Regions from separate parts of the Kushneria sp. AK178 genome, predicted to be linked through region 1. Evidence: predicted binding sites of a transcription regulator. Region 1 holds the regulator's gene; each other region holds the start of a gene.
The links. Region 1 encodes LexA, which represses DNA repair genes until DNA is damaged. Its sites were predicted from a motif close to TACTGTNTANNTANACAGTA; they were not measured.
Positions count from the first base shown of each region.

Region 2: a site for LexA is predicted at 5,456-5,475, ahead of dinB (DNA polymerase IV). Genes of this name have one in related genera too.
Region 3: a site for LexA is predicted at 2,991-3,010, ahead of uvrA (excinuclease ABC subunit UvrA). Genes of this name have one in related genera too.

Region 1 is NZ_CP096381.1:1,648,283-1,655,822, forward strand. Features, by position in the region: gene topA (type I DNA topoisomerase) at 1-2,546, shown strand, start outside; gene M1D97_RS07380 (DUF6586 family protein) at 2,543-3,001, shown strand; gene M1D97_RS07385 (hypothetical protein) at 3,091-3,336, shown strand; gene M1D97_RS07390 (lipopolysaccharide kinase InaA family protein) at 3,425-4,126, shown strand; gene lexA (transcriptional repressor LexA) at 4,169-4,813, opposite strand; gene M1D97_RS07400 (TetR/AcrR family transcriptional regulator) at 4,978-5,688, shown strand; gene nagZ (beta-N-acetylhexosaminidase) at 5,685-6,722, shown strand; gene M1D97_RS07410 (mechanosensitive ion channel family protein) at 6,763-7,540, shown strand, end outside.
Region 2 is NZ_CP096381.1:2,015,557-2,023,096, forward strand. Features, by position in the region: gene M1D97_RS09115 (sugar transferase) at 1-500, opposite strand, end outside; gene M1D97_RS09120 (polysaccharide biosynthesis tyrosine autokinase) at 569-2,803, opposite strand; gene M1D97_RS09125 (polysaccharide export protein) at 2,931-4,052, opposite strand; gene M1D97_RS09130 (histone-like nucleoid-structuring protein, MvaT/MvaU family) at 4,692-5,075, opposite strand; gene dinB (DNA polymerase IV) at 5,492-6,535, shown strand; gene purU (formyltetrahydrofolate deformylase) at 6,567-7,421, opposite strand.
Region 3 is NZ_CP096381.1:3,008,286-3,015,825, reverse strand. Features, by position in the region: gene uvrA (excinuclease ABC subunit UvrA) at 1-2,776, opposite strand, end outside; gene M1D97_RS13795 (single-stranded DNA-binding protein) at 3,088-3,654, shown strand; gene M1D97_RS13790 (glycosyltransferase family 4 protein) at 3,748-4,842, opposite strand; gene M1D97_RS13785 (DNA topoisomerase IB) at 5,030-6,058, opposite strand; gene M1D97_RS13780 (sugar nucleotide-binding protein) at 6,268-7,143, shown strand; gene M1D97_RS13775 (lysophospholipid acyltransferase family protein) at 7,140-7,540, shown strand, end outside.

The sequences.
Region 1 (7,540 bases):
GTGGCAAGGGTGCCACTGACCCCTCCGAGCGTGCCCGTCAGGCCGCTGCCACGCGCAAGATGTCTGCCGAAGAGAAGGCGGCTTATAAAAAGCGCAAGAGCCATGACCAGCTGATCCGCCGCATGGGCGTCGATCCCGAAAATGGCTGGCAGGCGAACTACGAAATATTGCCGGGCAAGGAAAAGGTGGTCGACGAGCTCAAAAAGCTCGCCGAGAAGGCCGATGCCGTCTATCTCGCCACCGACCTTGACCGTGAAGGGGAGGCCATCGCCTGGCATCTGCGGGAAACCATCGGTGGCGACGAGTCGCGCTATCGCCGTGTGGTCTTCAACGAGATTACCAAAAACGCCATTGCCCAGGCGTTCGAGACCCCCGGCGAACTCAAGCTGGACCGCGTGCATGCCCAGCAGGCCCGGCGCTTTCTGGATCGTGTGGTAGGCTTTATGGTGTCGCCGCTGCTGTGGAGCAAGGTGGCTCGAGGCCTGTCGGCCGGCCGCGTCCAGTCGGTTGCGGTGCGGTTGATCGTTGAGCGTGAGCGCGAAATTCGTGCCTTTACGCCGGAAGAGTACTGGGACGTTCATGCCGACCTTGACGCCGGCAGTGGCGATAGCGTGCGGTTTGAGGTGGTCAAACATCACGGTGATGCTTTCCGGCCGACCAGTGAAGCGCAGACAGCCTCGCTGATTGCGCCTCTCGAAAAGGCGGCCTACGTCATTACCGGGCGTGAGGATCGCCCGACTTCCAGCAAGCCCGGCGCCCCCTTTATTACCTCGACCCTGCAGCAGGCGGCCAGTGGGCGTCTCGGGTTTTCGGTCAAGAAAACCATGACTCTGGCGCAGCGTCTGTATGAAGCGGGCTTTATCACCTACATGCGTACCGATTCGACCAATCTGTCCGCCGACGCCATCGCCATGGCACGCGACTACATCGAATCCAGCATGGGCAGTGACTACCTGCCCGACGCCCCCAATGTCTACTCCAGCAAGGCGGGCGCTCAGGAGGCTCACGAAGCCATCAGGCCGACCGATGCCGGTCGTCACGCCGATGATCTCGGCAGCATGGAGCGTGATGCCGAACGCCTCTACGAGCTCATCTGGCGTCAGTTTCTGGCCAGCCAGATGGTGCCGGCACAGTATCTGTCGACCACGCTCACCATTGAGGTGGCAGGGTTCGAGCTGCGGGCCCGCGGGCGAGTGCTGCGCTTTGACGGCTATACCCGGGTGCTCAAGCCCTCGTCCAGAAAGGAAGAGGATCAGCAGCTGCCGGATATCGGCAAGGGCGAGACGCTGGAACTCAGGGCGCTCGATCCGAAACAGCATTTCACCAAGCCAACCGCGCGCTATACCGAGGCCAGCCTGGTCAAGGAACTCGAAAAGCGCGGCATCGGCCGGCCCTCCACCTATGCGGCCATCATTTCGACGATTCAGGAACGGGGCTACGTCAAGCTGGACAGCCGCCGTTTCTATGCCGAAAAACTGGGCGAGATCGTCACCGACCGGCTGATCGAGTCCTTCCAGGATCTGCTGGACTATGGCTTTACGGCCCGCATGGAAGACGAGCTCGACCACGTCGCCGACGGCGAGCGTGACTGGCGCGAACTGCTGGACAGTTTCTATGGCGATTTCCGCGCCCGGCTGGAGCATGCCGAGGGCGAGGAGGGCATGCGCCCCAATCAGCCGGTCGAAACCGGCATCGAATGTCCCACCTGCGGTCGACCCATGCAGATTCGCATCGCCTCCACCGGCGTCTTTCTGGGCTGCTCGGGCTACAACCTGCCGCCCAAGGAGCGCTGCAAGACCACCATTGATCTGCTGCCCGGGGAAGAGGCGGTGCCGGCGGATGCCGATGAAAATGCCGAAACCGATGCCCTGAGGGCCAAGCGTCGTAATCCGAATACCGGCACGGCGATGGACAGCTACCTCATTGATGAGACGCGCAAGATTCACATCAGCAACGATGATGATGGCTACTACGAGATCGAAGAGGGCCACTTTCGCATCAAGGGCTATGAAGGCCCGACCATCGAGTGCGACAAGTGCGGCTCGGAAATGCAGCTGCGCTCGGGGCGGTTCGGCAAGTATTTCGCCTGTACCAACGATGACTGCAAAAACACCCGCAAGCTTTTGAAAAGCGGCGAGCCTGCGCCACCCAAGATGGACCCGATTCCGATGCCGGAGTTGATCTGTCAAAAGGTGGAGGATCACTACGTGCTGCGTGATGGCGCCAGCGGTCTTTTCCTGGCGGCCAGCCAGTTCCCGAAAAACCGTGAAACGCGACCGCCGCTGGTCAGCGAGATCAGACCGCATGCCGAGGCGCTGCCGGAAAAGTACCATTTTCTGCTGGAGGCGCCGGATCACGACCCGGATGGGCATCCGGCCCAGATCCGGTTCTCGCGCAAGACCAAAAGCCAGTATGTGTTGAGCGAGGCAGAGGGCAAGGCGACCGGCTGGAAGGCGCTGTGGGACGGCGAGCGCTGGCAGGTCGAGGATAACCGCAAGGGGAGCGGTGCCAAAAAGGGCGGCAAGTCAGGGAAGCAGGCATCATGAGCCATCAGGGCCGCACCAATCAGCTGCTGTATCAGGCCATGCTGCTGCTGGATCAGTCTGCCGGCGATGATGAGCATGCCGATGCCCGGCGACGAGCGCTCGAGGAAGGGGCGCTATCGATGCTCGAAATGGCACTGGAAAGCCTGATCAAGGAAATCGCGCATACCTGCCGCTGGCCTGACATGCACTGGCGCAGGGTCCTTGAACAGCCGCCGGCACCGGTGGCCGAAATCGAACTGCTGCGAGAGCTCATGGCCCGTCCCGACAGCTGGCTTGCCAGACTGCTGCAGCTGCTTGATCGTCTTCATGATGAAGGTGGTGCCGCGCGGCTGCGTCGGCACGACAACATGATTGCGTCCAGCCAGAGTGAGCCCCTTTCCCGGGAACTTGCAACGTGTCTTGATAGTTTTCGAACGCTGCTTCCCAGACTCCGTGAAACCAGCCATGAGTGGTAATGTCTTGTATTGGAACAACGTGACATCCCTTTTCAGGGAAATTAATATTGCGTTAATGATTGGCGCTGATCGGATCAGTGAGGTGGCTCATGACTGACGCCGCCGTATTCGAGATCGTCGAGCTTGAAGATGGTCAGTTTGTGCTTCGGGCCGCCGACAGTGACGAGACAAACGAGCCGCTGGCCAGTATCCGGTTTTCGTCCAGTACGCTTGAACTTTTGCGGCATCATCGCTTTGATGTGGCCCGGGAAATGCTGGACCATTTGATCTCCCGCTCCGTACTCGCAGAAGAGGATGAGGGCACTGAAGCCCCCGAGCCTGCCGCCATTCATTGATTCGCCTTTTTGACTCGCCCGATCCCCGTTTATGGGCGGGGATCGTCCTTTCGGCCCCCGGGGGCTGAAGATCCGGAATTGATCTGTTATGTCAGAGACCCTGCAGGGTGATTTTGACTTCTGGTGGCAAGCGCCGGGAGAGTGGGTAGAACCCCCCAACGAACGCAAGGGAGGCCTCAGCGGTGTTCGGTTCATCCGGCCCGATCCGCAGGGTCCCTCCTACTATGTCAAGATTCAGCACGGCCATCTGTTTCGTAGCCTGCGCTATCCGCTGGGACGGCCTACCACGGTGCGTGAATGGCAGGGCCTCAAACGGTGCCAGATGCTGGGGGTCAACGCGCCGCCTCCCGTTTTTTTCAAGGCCAGAAAAAGCGGGCAGGGGTGGCAGGCCGTCATGGTGACCGAGGCCCTCCACGGTTACCAGAGCCTGCAGGCCATGCTCAGGGCTGACGAGTACGATACCGGGCAGCGCATCGCCATATTCCGGGCACTGGCAAGCAATCTCATCAGGCTGCACCGCAGTGCCTACAAGCACGGCCATCTCTATCCCAAGGAGGTGCTGGTTCGACTCGATGCTGATGACAGCGCGAGTACGGCACTGGTGGATCTGGAAAAGTGCCAGCGTCGTCCGTCGACTCGCCTGGCCGCCATGCGTGATCTGACGCGTCTTTTTGGTGATGCCCGGCCAATGGGGATGCGTGACGACGAATGCCATCTGGTGATGGACCTCTATCAAGAGGCGGGGATGACGCTGGACAGGGCACGCCTCATGCTGCCGCGGGTGCGTTAGGTGTGCCCGCAGGCACACCCTTGAGAAAAGCCGGCGTGCCGGTTAAAGGTTGTTGCCGTCGCCGCCGCGAATCACGCCAACGCCGACGCCCTCTATTTCCAGGCTCTGTCTTGTCAGATCGATGGTGATGGGCTCAAAATCGGGGTTTTCGGCAATCAGGCTGACAACACTGCCCTGGCGCTTGAAGCGCTTGACCGTGACATCGTCTCCCAGGCGCGCCACCACGATCTGCCCGTCCCGGGCATCATGCGTGCGGTGGACGGCCAGCAGATCGCCGTCGAGGATGCCGGCATCGCGCATCGACAGGCCGCGCACGCGAAGCAGGTAATCCGCCCCCGGATTGAAAAAGTCGGCCGGCATCGGGCAGTAGCGCGCGATATGCTCGGCGGCGAGAATCGGGCTGCCGGCGGCGACTTCCCCGACAACGGGCAGGCCGGCAGCAGTGCTTTCCTGCTCCTGAATGGTCTGCTCCTGATGGGACAGGCGAATGCCGCGCGATGTCCCGGGGATCATCTCGATAACCCCCTTCTTGCGCAGTGCCCGCAGATGCTCTTCGGCGGCATTGGGCGAGCGAAATCCCAGAGCACCGGCAATTTCGGCCCGCGTGGGCGGATAGCCGAGCTCATTGATGGTGCTGGCAATAAAATCGAATACGGCCTGCTGGCGAGCGGTCAACGGTCGTGTCATGTGCAGTGGCCATTGTTGATGTATACAGTATGTGATTGTATCCAGTCGTCATGTCAATGCAAGTGCTGCGATGCTGCCTGAATGCAGGTGTCAGGCGGCAATGGTGATACCATCGATGACTGGCCCGCACGTTTTATTTTCATGAAAGAGAACTGATATTTTCCATGGTGCCATCCGATACCGTGACCCGAATCCTTGATGCGGCTGAAGTGCTGTTTGCCGAGCATGGCTTCTCTGAAACCTCCCTGCGTCGGATCACCGGCCGGGCCGAAGTCAATCTGGCGGCCGTCAACTATCACTTCGGCTCCAAGCAGGCGCTGATACAGGCCGTGTTTTTCCGGTATCTGGACCCGTTCAGTGCGGATCTGCACCGACGGCTTGATGCGCTGAAAGCCGGTGAGGCGGGCGCGCCGGATCTTGATGGGCTGCTTGATACGCTCTTTGCCAGCGTGCTGGAAATGCCTTCCGACAATCATGATCTGAGAACCTTCATGAAGCTGCTGGGGCTGGCCTACTCTCAGACGCAGCGCCAGCTTCGCGACGAGCTGCGCCGGCGTTACGGCGATATCTTTTCACGCTTTCTGGAGCTGCTCAGGCAGGCTACCCCGGAGCTGGCCGACGATGAACGCTTCTGGCGGCTGCATTTCATGCTGGGGTCGGTCATCTTTACGCTGTCCGGGCTCAATACCCTGCGCGATATCGCCGAGCATGACTACCATCAGCGCATCACGATCCGGGAGCTGGCCCAGCGGTTGAAGCCGGTGGCACTGCACGCCCTGCGGGCACCGGTGGCCGATGATGCATCAGTCGCACGGATCGATCAGCATATACCGCCAGAGATGACGTCCTACGCCAGAACAGGAACCCACTCATGACCGACTCAAAGGTCGCCACGTTCGGTGGCCCCCTCATGTGTGATCTTCAGGGCACGCACCTGAGCGAGCAGGAGCGGGACTGGCTTGCGCACCCTGCCGTGGGAGGCATTATTCTCTTTGCGCGTAATGTCGAGTCCCCCGGGCAGATGCGCCGGCTGTGTGACGACATTCGTCGATGTAATCCCGATATCGTGATCGGCATCGACCAGGAGGGTGGGCGTGTTCAGCGTCTGCGCAACGGTGTGACAGCCCTGCCGCCCATGGCGCGTCTGGGCCGGTACTATCGTCAGGCGCCCGAAAAGGCGCTGGCACTGGCGTGCGACACCGGCTGGCTGCTGGCGATGGAAATGGCCGCCTGTGGCGTCGACTTTTCCTTCGCGCCGGTGCTGGATCTGGATGATGCCCGCTGTCCGGCCATCGGCAACCGCGCCTTTTCCGATGACCCGCAGCATGTGACGGCCCTGGGCGGCGCCTTTATCGACGGGTTCGAGGAGGCTGGCATGGCCGGTATCGGCAAGCATTTCCCCGGCCATGGCGGCGTCACGCTCGATTCACACCTGGTGATGCCGGAAGACGACCGGACACTCGAGGTGCTCGAGTCGCATGACCTGATGCCCTTCAGGGCCCTGTCCGATCACCTGGTCGGCATCATGCCGGCCCATGTGCGCTTTACCCGGATTGACGATCGGCCTGCCGGGTTTTCGCAGTACTGGCTTGAGTATCTGCGTCACGATATCGGCTTTGATGGCGTGATCGTTTCCGACGATCTTTCCATGGAAGGGGCCGCCATGGCAGGCGGGCCCGGTGAGCGTGTCATGGCAGCACTACAGGCCGGCTGCGATCTGACCCTGTTATGCAATGACCCTGACGCGGCGGCACAGGCCCGCGACACACTGGCACGACACACCGTGCTGCCCGAGAGCCGGCAGCGTTTGAACAGGCTCTACTTCAGCGGCAAGCGCCTGACAATTGAAACGCTCATGACGCTGCCACGCTGGCAGCATACGTGTGAGCGGCTGCAGCGGATCGGCTGATGCGCCAGCGCACCCGATGATCTGAAGGAGCCCCTGCGTTATGGAAGCGACGGCACTCTGGCAACAACTGCTCACCGGTACGCGCGACCGGCTGGATCAGCTCTTCGGAATCCCGGGCTGGGCCCTCATGCTGATCGGACTGATGCTTTTGACGGTGGTCGTTGATATCACGGCGGCACTTCTGCTGCGTCGTCTGGAACGGCGTCTGCGCCACAGCCCGAGACGCTGGGACGATGCGCTGGTGCACGGGGCTCGTGTGCCCTTTCGGGTCTGGCTGTGGAGCGGTGCCCTGTGCATGATTCTGACCCTGGTGGCTCAGGAGGTCGAACTTGAAGGGGTCAGCCGCTATATGGGGCTGACGTTCGGCATGATCACCCTGGTATTGATCTTCTGGGGTGAAATCCGGCTGATGCAGCGTCTCGAGCAGCGCATGGTCTTCCCGCCCGGCAATTCCCGCTCGTCTCCGGTCGATCAGACCACGGCCTCGGCCGTGACCAAGATCGTGGGCGCGGTCACCCTGCTGACCGTCATGCTGCTGGCCATGCAGCTGCTGGGCGTCGACATGTCCAGTATTCTGGCAGTCGGCGGTGCCGGCGGGCTGCTGATCGGGTTTGCCGCGCGCGATGTCATGGCCAACTTCTTTGGCGGCATGGTGATTCATCTGGACAAGCCCTTTCGGGTGGGGCACTGGATCCGCTCGCCCGATCGCGACATTGAAGGCGTTGTTGAGGACATCGGCTGGCGTCTGACCCGCATACGCACCTTTGCCGGTCCGCCCATCTACGTGCCCAATGCCGCCTTCAACCGGATTACCATCG
Region 2 (7,540 bases), 370 kb from region 1:
TTTTCCAGCCAGCGCCAGTCAACGCTCTTGTCATGACAAAACTCGTGGACACGACCGAAAGGCACAACAGCGAGCTTTCGCGTCCTGTAACGAGTACTGAGCTGATACCCCACCGAGCAGTAAAGTACTGCAATCAGATAGGACAGAACGATCTGCGTTGTTGCGATGTCAATCTGTAGGCTCAGTAGAACGGCCATCATCACAATGTAGGACATTGTGATAAACGGGATAATATATAAAAAAGCTCTGGTCCTGGGAAAATGAACAAGGCGATGCACGGCAATAATGGCTACCAGATAAGCCAGAGCCGTACCCAGTAGTGTAATACAACGCTCAGCCTGCCATTCCGCCAGCAGACTCCAGTTCCACTGAAACATCGCCGGCAACAGCACGGCGATAATCAACCCCAGCGCCTGATTAAAGCGATAGCTTAGTAGAAGCTTTTCATACCACCGTGAATGGCGACGATTTTGTTCCATGAAATTCGTGAACGTATCCATGTTGCGTTTCTCATTTCCAAAATGACTGCTCTGCCTGAGGCAGAGCAGTCACGGGCGTTCTCGTGGTCTTACGACTTCTTGCCATAGCTATAGTGGTAATTTCCATAGTTACCACCATAACGATGAGATGCCGTCTGCTCCATACCGTTGAGAACGGTCCCCTTGATTTCCACACCACTGTGCTCGAATCGACGCCGGGCCTGTTCGATTTCAGCGGGAGGGTTCACGCCATAGCGGGCGAGCAACATGTTGGTCCCTGACTGCTTGCCGATAATGGCAGCGTCCGTTACGGCCAGAATGGGAGGAGTGTCGATGATGATCAGATCGTAATGCTGATCTGCCCACGCCAGCAGTTCACTAAACCCTGCACTCATCAGCAGTTCGGCCGGATTCGGCGGTGCAGCACCTCGAGAAATAAAGTCAAGTCCTTCAACGCCGCCGGAACGTACGACCTCGGAAGCTGTTGTCCTGCGCGCCAGGATATCGCTCAGACCGTTTTCCGAGCGCCCCTTGAAGACGTGATGCAGATGGCCCATACGCATATCGGCATCGATAACCAGTACGCGCTGACCTGCCTGAGCACAGACCACGCCCAGATTGGATACCACGAAACTCTTGCCGGCACCCGGACTGGCGCTGCTGATCATGAGGCGAGCATTGGGCGCTTCCATCATGGCAAAGTGCAGGCTGGTTCGCAGACTGCGTACGGCCTCAACCGCCTGGTCATCGGAATTGCGCAGTGCCAGAACACCGGTATCCACCGTGTTTCTGCTGCCCTGCTGACGCCCAAGACGCAAGCCACGATTGCCACGAACCCTTTTTACCAGACCGCCCTGATTGCCGCTGAGCGGTACAGAGGCATAAACGGGCATGCCAAGCTGTTCAAGCTGCTCGGGGCTTTCGATGCCACGATTCATGATACGACGGATCAGGACCACAATAATGGCCACAACCAGTCCCAGCACGAAGGCGATAACGGTAATGAACGTCTTGCGCGGTGCTACCGGGCTGTTTTGCAGTGTTGAATCATCAATGATACGGACGTTACCTACAGCGCCTGCCTTGGCGATGTTCATTTCCTGCATGCGATTGAGCATCTGAACGTACATTTCCTGATTGACGTTCACATCGCGCTGGAGTCTCAGAACCTCCTGCTGAGTTTCGGGAAGGCTATCAACACGCTCCTGTAAGCGATCCTTTTCGGCATTGAGCTCTTCACGCTTTTGCAGCAGCGCTTGATACTGAGGATGGCTCTTGTTGAAACGGCGTGATAGATCCGCTTCGTCAAATCTGAGCTGATTGAGCTGATTGTCGATGTTGACGATCTGGTTCAGTACCGAGGACGTTTCCTGATCCAGGTCCACCGAGTCCTGATTAACACGGTAATTGTTCAGCTTGTTTTCGGCTTCAACGAGGCTCTCTCTGACGCGCGGTGCCTGCTGATTAAGGAAGTCGAGACTTTTTTGAGCTTCAGCAGACTGCCTTTCAATATTCTGCGTGATGTAGATATCGGTGATGGCCTTGAGGCTTTCACGGATCTCGTTACGATCAGTGCCGTTGAGCGTCAGCCGCAGGATCCCCGTGCCGGAGCGACCCACTTCCTCAACCTCAAAACGGCTGCGTAAACCATTGATGGTTGATAGACGTGAGCGTTTGACGACGTTGAACTCAGCGCCCTGACCGGCGGTCATGTCCATGACTCGCATTTCAACGTTGCCATCACGCGACTGCGCCAGCTCACCTACCCGGCCTTCCAGAATCAGGTTGCCGTCGTCACGCAGCTCATAGCGATCGTTACCCTGTGACCGGATGGTAAGTGATTTGTTGATCCAGCTGTCCGGCACAACAAACCGGGTCACATTGATACTCTCGCCTGCCCAGACGGAAGACCAGCCCTCGGCAAAGGAAGGACGATCAATGCCTCGACGTGCCAGCGTATCTCCAAGCACGGGAAGTCCTTCCGGGGTAATGCTCAACTGAAGGTTGAGACGATCAACCGCCTGCCCCAGTACCATTCGCGAAGCAAGAATCTGCATTTCGGAAGTTGAGCGAGGCGTATCTCCAAAGACACCCAGGTTCTGAATCGGGTTACTGGCCGGGTTGGCACGTCCTTCTATCTCAAGAAGCGCATCACTTTGGTAGACGGGCGTTTTAAACGTGACATAGAGAATGCCGAAAAACGTAAAGACGCATACGATCAGGGCGATTAGCCACTTGTTATCGATCATCAGACCGAAAAGGCGGCCTAGATCAAGCTCATCGCCGGAATCGGCTGACTGATATCGTTCAGTATTCGAGGCCATATTGATTTATCACTGATTCCATTTACGAAATGGTACATGAGCATATCTGTCAGTTTTATGCAGCGCTCATTTCCGATACTGCCGCTTCAAGAGTTGCGCTATCCGTGCACCGGATAGCGCACAACCCTTAAAGGTCGTTGTAATCATCAACCGAGCCGATCGACTGACGCGTCAGGTTGGTCGAGGGCAGTAGCTGACTGATAACACGGTTCCAGCGAGTGATTGGTGCAGTTGTGACATACACAATATCCTGCGGCTCGAGCTGGAATTCCGTGCCAATAACGAACGAAGCTGCGTTGCTGGCATCGAGCTGGTAGACCGTAGCCATCTTGTCACCCGGCCCACCCTGCCTGATAACGAAGATACCCGAAGCTCTTGCTTCCACTTCATCGATGCCACCGGACTGGCTCAGCGCATCAACCAGACTGAACCGATGGCCTCCCATCGGCAAATCCTGAGGTCTAAGTACTTCACCCAGAACATAAACCTTCTGTGAGCCGACATCAGGAATATGCAGCACATCACCATCTTCCAGCAGGCGGTTCTGGCTCATCTGTCCGTTTTGAAGCATGTCATAGACGTTAATGATCTCTTCCTGACCATTATTGTGCGTCAATACGACATGATGCCAGTCGGCGTTCTCGTTAAGGCCACCTGCGCTGGTAATGGCATCAAGTACCGTGAGCGGTGTATTGGTAATCGGCTGCTGGCCGGGATTGGACACCTGTCCGCTTACATAGGCCTTCTGGGACTGGAAACTGGCGATATTGACTTCGACTTGAGGCTCGGCGATGTAGTCCGCCAGTGCTGACGATATCTGTCTGCGTACCTCCGACACGTTTTTGCCAGCGACCTGTAAACGCCCCACATAGGGATAGAAGATGGTGCCATCACTGTGCACCACATTCCCTGTTTCTACCGGGCTGCGCTCGCCACCTGCAGGGATCGTCAGTTCGGGATGGTCGTAAACAACGATATTGAGAATATCGCCCTTGCCAATTCGATAATCATAATCCCTGGCATCGAACTTCAGCTCTTCAGATGCCTCTTTCAGGCTTCGCTGGGAGCTGACCTCCTTGCGCGCAGCATTTTGCGCCTGCACAAGACCAAAGGTGATGGGCTGGACATCTACCAGATCATCGATGGGTGGCCCCGACTGTTCATAGGGCATATCACTGCCGGGAGAAAAGGCACAACCTCCCAGCACAAGGGAACTCCCCAACAAGGCACAACTCAGCAGCCGCTTCATTAACCGCTTACTCCTGTCAAAATTATTCCGGCGCCTGGACACGCTACCGCCACGGAATGTTCATACTGGCGTGTTTCCGAGGCCATAAGATACCGCCGATGTCGCTTTTCTACCCGACGCCTGTCGGGCGGTATCGCATGATGCAGCAGTCCATGACTGCAAGTCGAATCGACGCCTCAATAACATGACCTGACCTGATTAAAGAAATCGGCAAAAGAGCCTGCAGCCTTTAATTAAAGGTCAGATAAAATTATTCAGACTTCTGGATTGCTGTCGATGCTATCAGACCCCCATGGGCGGGGGTATGCTGCTTTGCGCATCATTATTTCGGAATTCTACAGCACCAGCATCCTGCCGGCCATTAATCGCACTCCGTTTTGTGAATCATCATGTCACGCCATGTTACATGAAATTCTGGGAGCACTCGCTTCATCGACGCTTCGACGGCAGACTGAATATTTTAAACACAGGATATGACAGGATTTGTGCAGGACACATCATGCCCTCAAGAAAACGTCGCCTAGAGTCACAATAGCACGACAGACCTGCAGTGGGATAACCGTATATCCACTTATCGAATCGATGTAAAGCGGCAGGTATAAAAAAGGCCGCTTATAAAGCGGCCTTTTGACAATGCTTCTACTCGGTACGTTCAAGCCATTGCTCGACCGTGTCGTTACCGTATTCTTCTTTCCATGCCTTGAGTGTTTTCTGATTACCGCCGCGGGTTTCCACGACTTCGCCGGTATGTGGATTACGATACACTTTCAGCTTGCGCTTGCGCCGGCCCGCCCCCTGACTTTCGGACGCGGATGGCTGCCCTGCAGCGGGCTGTTCGCTGCCGGGATCAAGAATCCCGATGACATCAGCGGCTGTCTTGTTGTGGGTCTGCATGAGTTGCTCAAGCTGTTCCTTGAACTCAAGCTCACCCTTGAGCCTCTGATCCTGCTCGAGCTGCTGCAACTCATCACGCAGTTGCTTCAGCAGTTGTTCCTTTTTCATGTATTCATTTAACAGCGACATTACCGACCTCTTCAGCTAATACACATCTCTTGATGAGATGTCGACCCTGCGGCCCATTAAAATAGTTTTAACCTCTGATTTTTGGATAATACGTCAAAACAAAAGCACTTTAAAGTAAAATCTGGCGTTAAAGCTCCCTGAATGACTATCAACGTTATATAACTGTGCCATATCTACCATTATTAATATTAGGCAAATATGCCGAAATGACTCGGTAATGAGAAAGGCGCACTGCATCTACGCTGAGTTGCTTAGTGGTATATTATTACTCATTGCATTGAGGCAGGCGAGATATTATAGCGCCAAGGGGGCGGCAACCATCCAGGGTAATGCTCTTTTCATGGTTCAGGCATCCCTGTTTACAGTCCGGCAGGTCTATAGTATGTATATTCATACAGACATTTTCGGGATTCGTGATGCGCAAGATACTTCACGCTGACTGCGACTGTTTCTATGCAGCTGTCGAAATGCGTGATAACCCCTCCCTGATAGACATTCCCTTGGTGATCGGCGGGCGATCAGAGCACCGGGGGGTCGTAGCGACGTGCAATTATCCGGCTCGTGAATACGGTATACGCTCCGCCATGTCCATGGCACAGGCGAAAAGGCTCTGCCCACACCTGCAACGCCTGAGCCCCGATTTCGACAAATACCGTCGGGTTTCGCATCAGGTACAGGAGATATTTCGCGAGCTGACGCCCGTTATCGAGCCACTATCACTCGATGAAGCCTTTCTGGATGTCTCACACGTCAAACGCATGCAGGGTAGCGCTACCTGGATGGCAAAATGGCTCAAACAGGAAGTGCAACGACGCGTGGGCATCACCATTTCCGTAGGGGGCGCCCCCAACAAGTTTCTTGCCAAGATTGCCAGTGACTGGGAAAAGCCCGACGGTCTTTACGTCATCCCCCCTGATCGAATACCGGCATTTCTGGATCATCTCTCCATTACCAGACTTCATGGTGTGGGGCCGGCGACGGCGAAAAGGCTCGAAGCACAGGGGATTCATACCTGCCGGGACCTGAAGGCCGTCGAACTTGCGACACTTCTGGAGGAATTCGGCAAGTTTGGCGGACGCCTTCATGAACTGGCTCGAGGCATCGACGAACGTCCGGTCAAGGTCGAAAGAGAGAGAAAGTCCATCAGCGTGGAAACCACGTTCGATCGTGACCTCCCCGGCATGACGGCATGCCGTGAAAAAATCGCCGACCTCGTCACACGTCTGGAAGAGCGCATCGCACGTTATCAGCATCCGGCGATCAACAAGCTTTTTGTCAAGATACGCTTTGATGACTTTTCGATCACCACCATGGAGAGCGCGGGCCAGGTCCCCGAACTGGAACGTTTCCTGCCACTGTTTGATACGGCCTGGCAACGAGCGGAACGTCCGGTAAGGCTACTGGGCGTTGGCGTCAGACTGATATCAGAAGATGCTCAGCGGCAGCTGGGCCTTTTTTGAATCACCGGCCAGCTGCCGTCGATACCGGCATTCAGGAGAAAACGACTGTCTTGTTGCCGTCGATCAGCACCCTGTCCTGTAGATGCCAGCGCACCCCCCGCGCCAGCACGGATTTTTCTATATCCCGTCCCAGCCGGACCAGATCACTGGTGGTATGACAATGCGTCACGCGCTGGATGTCCTGCTCGATGATGGGGCCGGCGTCCAGCTCCTGAGTCACATAGTGACAGGTAGCACCGATCAGTTTTACGCCACGCGCATGCGCCTGATGATAGGGTTTTGCTCCGGCAAAGGAAGGCAGAAAGCTGTGATGAATATTGATGATCTGCCCGCTGTAACGCTCGCACAGCGAAGGCGGAATAATCTGCATGTAACGTGCCAGCACGATCGTATCGGCCCGACTGTCTTCAATCACACGCTCGATATCTGAAAAGGCAGACGCCTTGTCATCAGCGAATACCGGAATATGGTGATACTCGATGCCGTGCCATTCGACCACGCTGCGCATATCGTCATGATTGGAAATCACGCCGACGATATCGCAGTCAAGCTCGCCGGCCGTCCAGCGATACAGAAGATCCACCAGGCAGTGCGACTCACGTGACACCATGATCATCAGGCGTCGACGCCTTTGCTCGCCGTCGCGCCATTGCCACTGCATGTCGAACTCTTCGGCAATTTGTGCAAAGTCGCGACGAAAGGCATCACTGCCAGCATCCATGTGCCGGGTCTCGACTTCATAGCGCATGAAAAAGCGCCCGGTTTCCAGATCGGAGTGCTGATTGGCTTCGGTAATAGAGCCACCCTTCTCGGCGATAAACGACGAAACACGCGCCACAATACCAACACGATCAGGGCAGGTTACCACTAGACGACAAAGGGACATCAGGCTCACGCTACTTGTTCAAAGGCAGGAATTGTAGCGAATTCAGAGGCTTTTGAGCAGTGTTCGTTGTGACCATCTGACGCGTTGCGTATAGTTGATGACAAACCATTGCCGGACCC
Region 3 (7,540 bases), 1.4 Mb from region 1:
GTTCGCTGACCTCTTCCGGCGTCCCTTCGGCGATGATACGGCCACCGCCCGAGCCGCCCTCGGGCCCCAGATCGATGATCCAGTCGGCTGTCTTGATGACATCAAGATTGTGCTCGATGACCACCACCGAATTGCCCTGATCGCGCAGGCGGTGCAGTACGCCCAGCAGCTGCCGAATATCCTCGAAGTGTAGCCCGGTGGTCGGTTCGTCCAGGATGTAGAGCGTCTTGCCGGTATCCCGTTTGGCCAGCTCGCGGGCCAGCTTGACGCGCTGTGCCTCGCCGCCGGAAAGCGTGATGGCGCTCTGCCCCAGCTTGATGTAGGACAGCCCCACATCCATCAGGGTCTGCAGACGACGGGCGATGGCGGGCACCGGCGAGAAGAAGTCGACGGCCTCTTCGATGGTCATTTCCAGCACGTCATGAATGCTGTGTCCCTTGTAGAGAACGTCCAGCGTTTCCCGGTTGTAGCGGCGGCCGCCACAGACGTCACAGGGTACGTAGATGTCCGGCAGAAAATGCATTTCCACCTTGATCATGCCCTCGCCCTGACACGCCTCGCAGCGTCCCCCCTTGACGTTGAAGGAGAATCGCCCGGGCTTGTAGCCGCGGGATCGCGCCTCGGGGGTGCCGGCAAACAGTTCACGAATCGGCGTAAAGATGCCGGTATAGGTAGCCGGGTTGGAGCGCGGCGTACGGCCGATGGGGCTCTGATCGATATCGATGACCTTGTCGAGCTGGTCGAGCCCTTCGATATCCTTGAACGGTGACGGCGTCAGCGTCGTGGCCTTGTTGAGTTCGCGGGCAGCCACGGGCATCAGGGTGGAATTGATCAGGGTCGATTTCCCCGAGCCCGACACCCCCGTGACACAGACAAAAAGCCCCAGCGGCAGCGACAGGTCGACGTTGTCCAGATTGTTGCCGCTGGCTTTGGTCAGGCGCAGCATTTTTTCCGGGGTCACCGGTGTGCGCGGTGAGGGGATCTCGATACGGCGGCTGCCTGACAGATACTGACCGGTCAGCGATGCCTCGTCGGCTTCAATCTCCTCCGGCGTGCCCTGAGAGACGACCCGGCCGCCGTGAACGCCGGCGCCGGGACCCATGTCGAGCACATGATCGGCGGAGCGGATGGCATCCTCGTCGTGTTCGACCACGATGACGGTGTTGCCCAGGTCACGAAGCCGGGTCAGGGTCTGCAGCAAGCGGTCGTTGTCCCGCTGGTGAAGGCCGATGGAGGGCTCATCAAGGATGTACATGACGCCCACCAGCCCGGCACCGATCTGACTGGCCAGTCGAATGCGCTGGGCCTCGCCGCCTGACAGGGTATCGGCGCTGCGCTCCAGCGTCAGATAATCAAGCCCGACGTTGACCAGAAATTCGAGGCGGCTGGTAATTTCGTACAGGATGCGCGTGGCGATCTCGCCCCGGCGTCCGGGAAGATCCATGGCCTCAAAAAACGTGCGCGCCTCGCCGATCGGCTTGGTGACCACGGCCGGCAGTGAGTGCTCGTCCACGAAGACATGGCGCGCTTCACGGCGCAGCCGGCTGCCGTGGCAGGTGGGGCAGGGGCGCACGGCAAGATGACGCGACAGATCATCACGCACCGTGCTTGAATCGGTTTCCCGGTAGCGGCGCTCCATGTTGGGCAGTACCCCTTCAAAGGCGTGCTCCCGGGAGACCTTTTTGCCACGGTCGTTGACGTAGGAAAACGAGATGGACTCACGCCCACTGCCGTGCAGGACGACATCCTGAACGCGCTGTGGCAGCTGTTTCCAGGGCGTTTCCAGCTCGAAGTCGTAGTGCGCGGCCACGGCTTCAAGCTGATTGAAATAATAGATGCTGCGTCTGTCCCACCCCTTGATGACGCCTTCTGCCAGCGACAGATCGTCCTGACGAATGACCTTGCCGGGATCAAAGAATTGATGCACGCCCAGACCATCACAGCTCGGACAGGCGCCGGCCGGATTGTTGAAGGAGAACATCCGGGGTTCGAGCTCGGCGATCGAATAGCCGCAGATGGGGCAGGCAAAGCGCGAGGAAAAGATCATGTCTTCGCGGTCGCCGTCCATGAAGTGCAGTATGGCCGCACCGTCGGACAGCCCCAGAGCGGTCTCGAACGACTCTGCCAGCCGCTGCTCGATGTCCTGACGAATCTTGAGACGATCGACCACGACGCTGATATCGTGCTTTTTGTTCTTTTCGAGCGTGGGCAGCTCATCGAATTCGTAGGTCTGACCGTCGATCTGCACGCGTACGAACCCCTGGGTACGCAGCTCGGTCAAAGCCTGCTGATGTTCACCCTTGCGCCCCTTGATAATGGGCGCCAGCAGCATGACCCGGGTGCCTTCCTCCAGCGCCAGCGTCTGATCGACCATCTGCGAGACCGTTTGTGCCTCGAGGTCAAGCTCGTGGTCCGGGCAGCGTGGCGTGCCGGCCCGGGCATAGAGAAGACGCAGATAGTCATAGATCTCGGTGATGGTGCCCACGGTCGAGCGCGGGTTATGAGACGTGGATTTCTGCTCGATGGAGATGGCCGGCGACAGCCCTTCGATGTGATCGACATCGGGTTTTTCCATCATGGAGAGAAACTGTCGGGCATAGGTCGACAGCGATTCCACGTAGCGCCGCTGGCCCTCGGCATACAGGGTGTCAAAGGCCAGAGAAGACTTGCCTGAGCCGGAGAGCCCGGTGAAGACGATCAGCTTGTCACGGGGTAACTCGACATCAATATTTTGCAGGTTGTGAGTGCGGGCACCACTCACCGAAATACGATCCATACCTACCTCATCGCCGGCGTCGGAAAGACACTATAGAAGGAGTTGAAAGCAGGGCGCAAAATGCAGCGCACAGCGTTTTCCATGTGGTGCACAGCCCGGTAAAATGGCGGCTGCACGCCATGAAGGGGCAAATGCCGGTCAAAAGACACGACAGGCAGCCGTTTGAAGGACGGCTCGTGCCTTGTCGGGGATAGACGGGGCAAGGCCTGCATTGCAGTGAATATCCATACAGTTATTATAGACGATCATGTCAAGGCAATGTCCTGGGCAGCACATTCGTTCAAACATGCCAGTCGGCACTGGAGAGAAACATGGCCCGTGGGGTAAACAAGGTCATACTGATCGGCAATCTGGGTCAGGACCCGGAAGTACGTTTTCTGCCCTCCGGCAGTCCTGTCTGCAATCTGCGTCTGGCAACGACCGATAGCTGGACCGACCGGCAAAGCGGCCAGCGGCAGGAGCGTACCGAGTGGCACAGCGTTGTCATGTTCAACAAGCTGGCCGAAATTGCGCAGCAGTATGTGAAAAAGGGCTCGCGTATCTATGTCGAGGGACGCCTGCAGACCCGCAAGTGGCAGGGGCAGGATGGTCAGGACCGCTATTCGACCGAAATCGTGGCCAACGACATGCAGATGCTGGACAGCCGCAGCGGTGCCCAGGGCGGCGACTTCGGCGGCCAGGGCGCACCCCAGGGCGGCGGCAGTTATGGTCAGTCCGGTGGCGGTAGCCGTCCTCAGCAGGGTGGCGGCCAGCAGCAGGGCGGTTACGGCCAGAATCAGTATGGCCAGAACCCGCAGCAGGGGAATCAGGGCGGCAACAACAACGGTGCGCCCAACCCCGGCAGCTTCGATGACTTCGACGACGAGATCCCGTTTTGATCCCTCGTTCATCGCTTGATGATTGAAGCAGACTTTGCAGTGCCTTCCTGATGGAAGGCACTTTTTTATGTCGGAAAATCGTGAAGGATGCCCTTACGCCGACATGGAAGCGAAAAGCTGTTTCCAGTGATGAATGATTTCCTGGCGATCAAAGCGTTTGGCGCTCCGGGTGGCTGCCTGGGACAGCGCTTCATACCTTTCAGGCGAGATGGCCTTGTCGATGGCATCGGTAAACGCCTGCTGATCGAAGGTCGGGACCAGATACCCATCCTCGCCATCGGTCACGATTTCCCGCGGTCCTGTTTCGCAATCGAAGGCCACGATAGGCAGCGCATGGTACTGCGCTTCTATCAATGACATCGGCAGACCCTCGAATCGTGACGGCATCAGCATGATGTCAGCACGCTGGTACAGCGCTCCGATATCGTTGCTGTTGCCATGAAGCTCGCAGTGGTTTTCCAGTTCGTGCTCGCGAATCAGCGACTGCAGTTTGTCACGGTCTTCACCCTCACCAACAATAATGAGCTTCCAGTCGGGGTGGTTGGCGATAAAGCTTTTCCACGCCGGAATCAGCAGGTCGAACCCTTTCTGATGAGTCAGTCGCCCCACGCCAATGGCCACCTTGCTGGACGGTGCGGTTCTGGCGGGAGAAACTTCCGTGAAGGGAGACGGATTGGGAATGTACAGAAATTTTGACCGGTCCCTGAATTTGCTGACATCTCTCGAGGTCAGAAAAATGACCCGGTCGTAACGCGGAAGCGTGGCGCGCTTGAGTTTCAACACCATGCCTGAATGGCTGCTAAAGGCGATATGTTCACAGGCAATATGGCGTGTCTGACGCGACAGGCGCCGGTCCTTCATGACAAAGGGGGCTGCAAAGACGGTCAGTCTTCCCATGCTGGGATAGAGAACAACATCCGGCCGATCGCTCTTGATCATATCGAAGGCTTTCGACAACAGTTTCAGGTAGCCGAGCTGACCGGAAAGGTGATCCTTGTTGAGCGGGACAATGTCGATATCGGGGAAGTCATAGGTGGTGCGTGATTCGGTGTCGAGCAACCCGATGATCCTGACGCTGGCTTCCTGCGCCAGCATCGGGAGTATGACGCTGCAGACACGCTCGATACCGCCGCCGGTCGTTATATTATCGATGACCACGTGAATTTTCTTGCCGACCAGTTTTTCCATTCAAAGCGTCCCCAGAGCGGTGTGTACAGGGTAAATATTCTGACAGGGAAAGTACGGCTCGTGCCGTTCGATAAGCAGCAGGCCGCCTGTCTCCCTGAAAAAGGCTGCGTGAACAGGTGTGTCGATTTACCGGGGTAAACATCGCTGACAATAGTTTGGCAAGCCTACTATCGGCGTCGACACCAGGCTATGCAGATGCAGTGTTGTAGTCCTGCGGGGTCCTTTGTAAACGACTCTGCAGCAGTTTCAAAATGGCGCGCTCTTCGGGGCCGGTCAGCTCTTCATGCGCCAGCGCCTCCTCGATCTGCTCCTGAAAGTGGCGCAAGAGCCGGCCGTCCAGATAGCTTTCGATTACCCTCGGGTCAATATAGCTTGAGCGCGCAATGGCGGGCGTATTGCCCAGCTGTCCGGCCACCCGCTCCACGGCGTCACGAATGTATTGCTGACTGGCGTCGTCGTCATCCCCGATGCCGAGTTCATCCAGCGCAAGGGCCGCGATCGAGGTGCCTGCCCAGGTACGAAAATCCTTGGCACTGAAGCGCTCGCCCATCACCTCATGGATGTAGTCATTGAGGTCGTGGCTGTCGACGCGCACCTTGTGCCCTTCGTCATCGAAGTACTTGAAGATTTCGTAGCCGGGAATATCATCAAGCTCTCCGACAATTTGTGCCAGTCTTTCATCCTCGACCACCTTGTGCTGCTGCTGGCCGCTCTTGCCCTGATAGTCGAAGATCAGCTCGCTGCCGTTGATGATCAGATGGCGCGAGCGCATGGTCGTCAGGCCGTAGGAGTCGTTCTGCTCCCGATAGCTGTCGTTGCCCGGTCGGAAGTAGGCAGTATCCAGCAGCCTGACCATGCAGGCCAGCACCTTCTCGCGCGGCATGCCCTCCCGCACCATGTGTTGACCGGTGATGCGTCGCATCGTCGACAGCCGCTGGGCAAAGTCGACAATGCGGTCGAATTTCATCTTCTCGCGCTGCTCGCGCCACTCGCTGTTATAGATATACTGCTTGCGCCCGGCGCTGTCCCGGCCCGTGGCGTGGATGCGGGCATCGACATCGAGGGTGACCACCACGTTCTGCCAGGCCGGCGGGATGGCCAGACGCTTGATCCATTGACGCCATTGACGGTCCCTGAAGGTGTTGCCCCGATCGTCACGGTAGGTGAATCCCTTGCCGCTGCGGTGACGGGTGACGGTCCTGACCTGTTCTGTCATGCGTATGCACTTCGATCCATGAATGATGTGAGCCCTAATCCTCATGGATGGAGGATAGACGATCATGACGCGGTCGAGGCGAGGCGGCCGCGCCGCGGCCATGATGCAGGGCGGACAGTGCAACCCCCGGCAATTTTTTGTAAAGTGTCGGGCCTGCCGCGTCACTGCCCGCCGAGAGTGACGTCATTTCCTGTCAGGCTGCAAAATCAATGAAATTATTACTGCTTGATGCCGATCACTGTCTGGGTCGGGCGCTGATCGATGAAAGCGCGCTGCGAAGCGATGTCGAGCTGATCGCCGAGCCGGGGCATCAGTGTGGCCCATCACAGCTTGAAGCATGGGCGCCGGACGCTGTCATTTTTCCGCCGTTGCTGTGCCCTGTCAGTGTTGATTATGCTGAAATGGCTGCGCACGTCGATCAGGTGGCGGCTGTCATGAGCGCCTGTCGCGCCTGCGGCGTGCCGCTGGTCTGGTTTGTCAGTGATCAGATCTTTGACGCCGGGTCGGACATGCCCATCGAGGAGAGCACGCTGCCGGCGCCGCGTGATGAAGGGCTGCAGCGTCTACTGGAAATGGGCAATCAGCTGCGCCGGCAGCTGGACAGACATTTTATTGTGCGCATCGGACCGCTGATGGCACTGGAAGGCCGGAATGCCTGGCTGGCCGACATGCTGGACGCCATGGTCGATGGTCGGCCGCTGCGCGCGGCAGATGACGAGATCGTGTGTCCCACGCCCGTGCAGGCTGTGGCGCGTGCCGTTATCGGCATGCTGGCGCAGCAGTTTTCAGGCGCCAATGCGTGGGGGACTTACCATCTTGCCGGTGTTGAACCGGTCAGTCTCTATACCTTTCACGGCGTGGTGCGTCATCAGCTGGAAATTCAGCTGGCCAGAAGGCATCTCGACCTGACGCCCGGCCGGATTCAGCCTCTGCACCACCATCATGATCAGCCGCTACGGCGCGTACTCAACTGTCGTCAGATGCTCGAAACCTTTGGTGTCCATCAAAAGCCCTGGCGGTTGGCGCTGGATACCATGCTCGAGCAGTGGTGCCAGACACGCTTTGACGAGGAGAAGGCTCCGTGAGGGCGCTGCGCAGTTTTTTGTTTTATACCGGCTATCTGGCAGCCATTATGGTCAGCGCTGTCACCCTGGTGCCGCTGGCATTTTGCCTGCCGCTCAACGCCCGCTTTCGGGTGTTGAATCTCTACAATCACTTTATCGTCTTCTGGTTCGGTCTCTGCTGCGGCGTGCGCTATCGGGTCGAGGGCCGTGCCAATATCCCGGATGCGCCCTGTGTGGTGCTGGCCAACCACCAGAGTGAGTGGGAAACCCTGTTTCTGCAGACCATCAAGTCACCGATGTGTACGGTACTCAAGCAGGAGCTTTTGAAAATTCCCGTATTTGGCTGGGCGCTTCGAATGCTCAGACCCATTCCGCTGGATCGATCAAGGCCGTCCCGCGCGCTCAGAGCGGTTCTGAG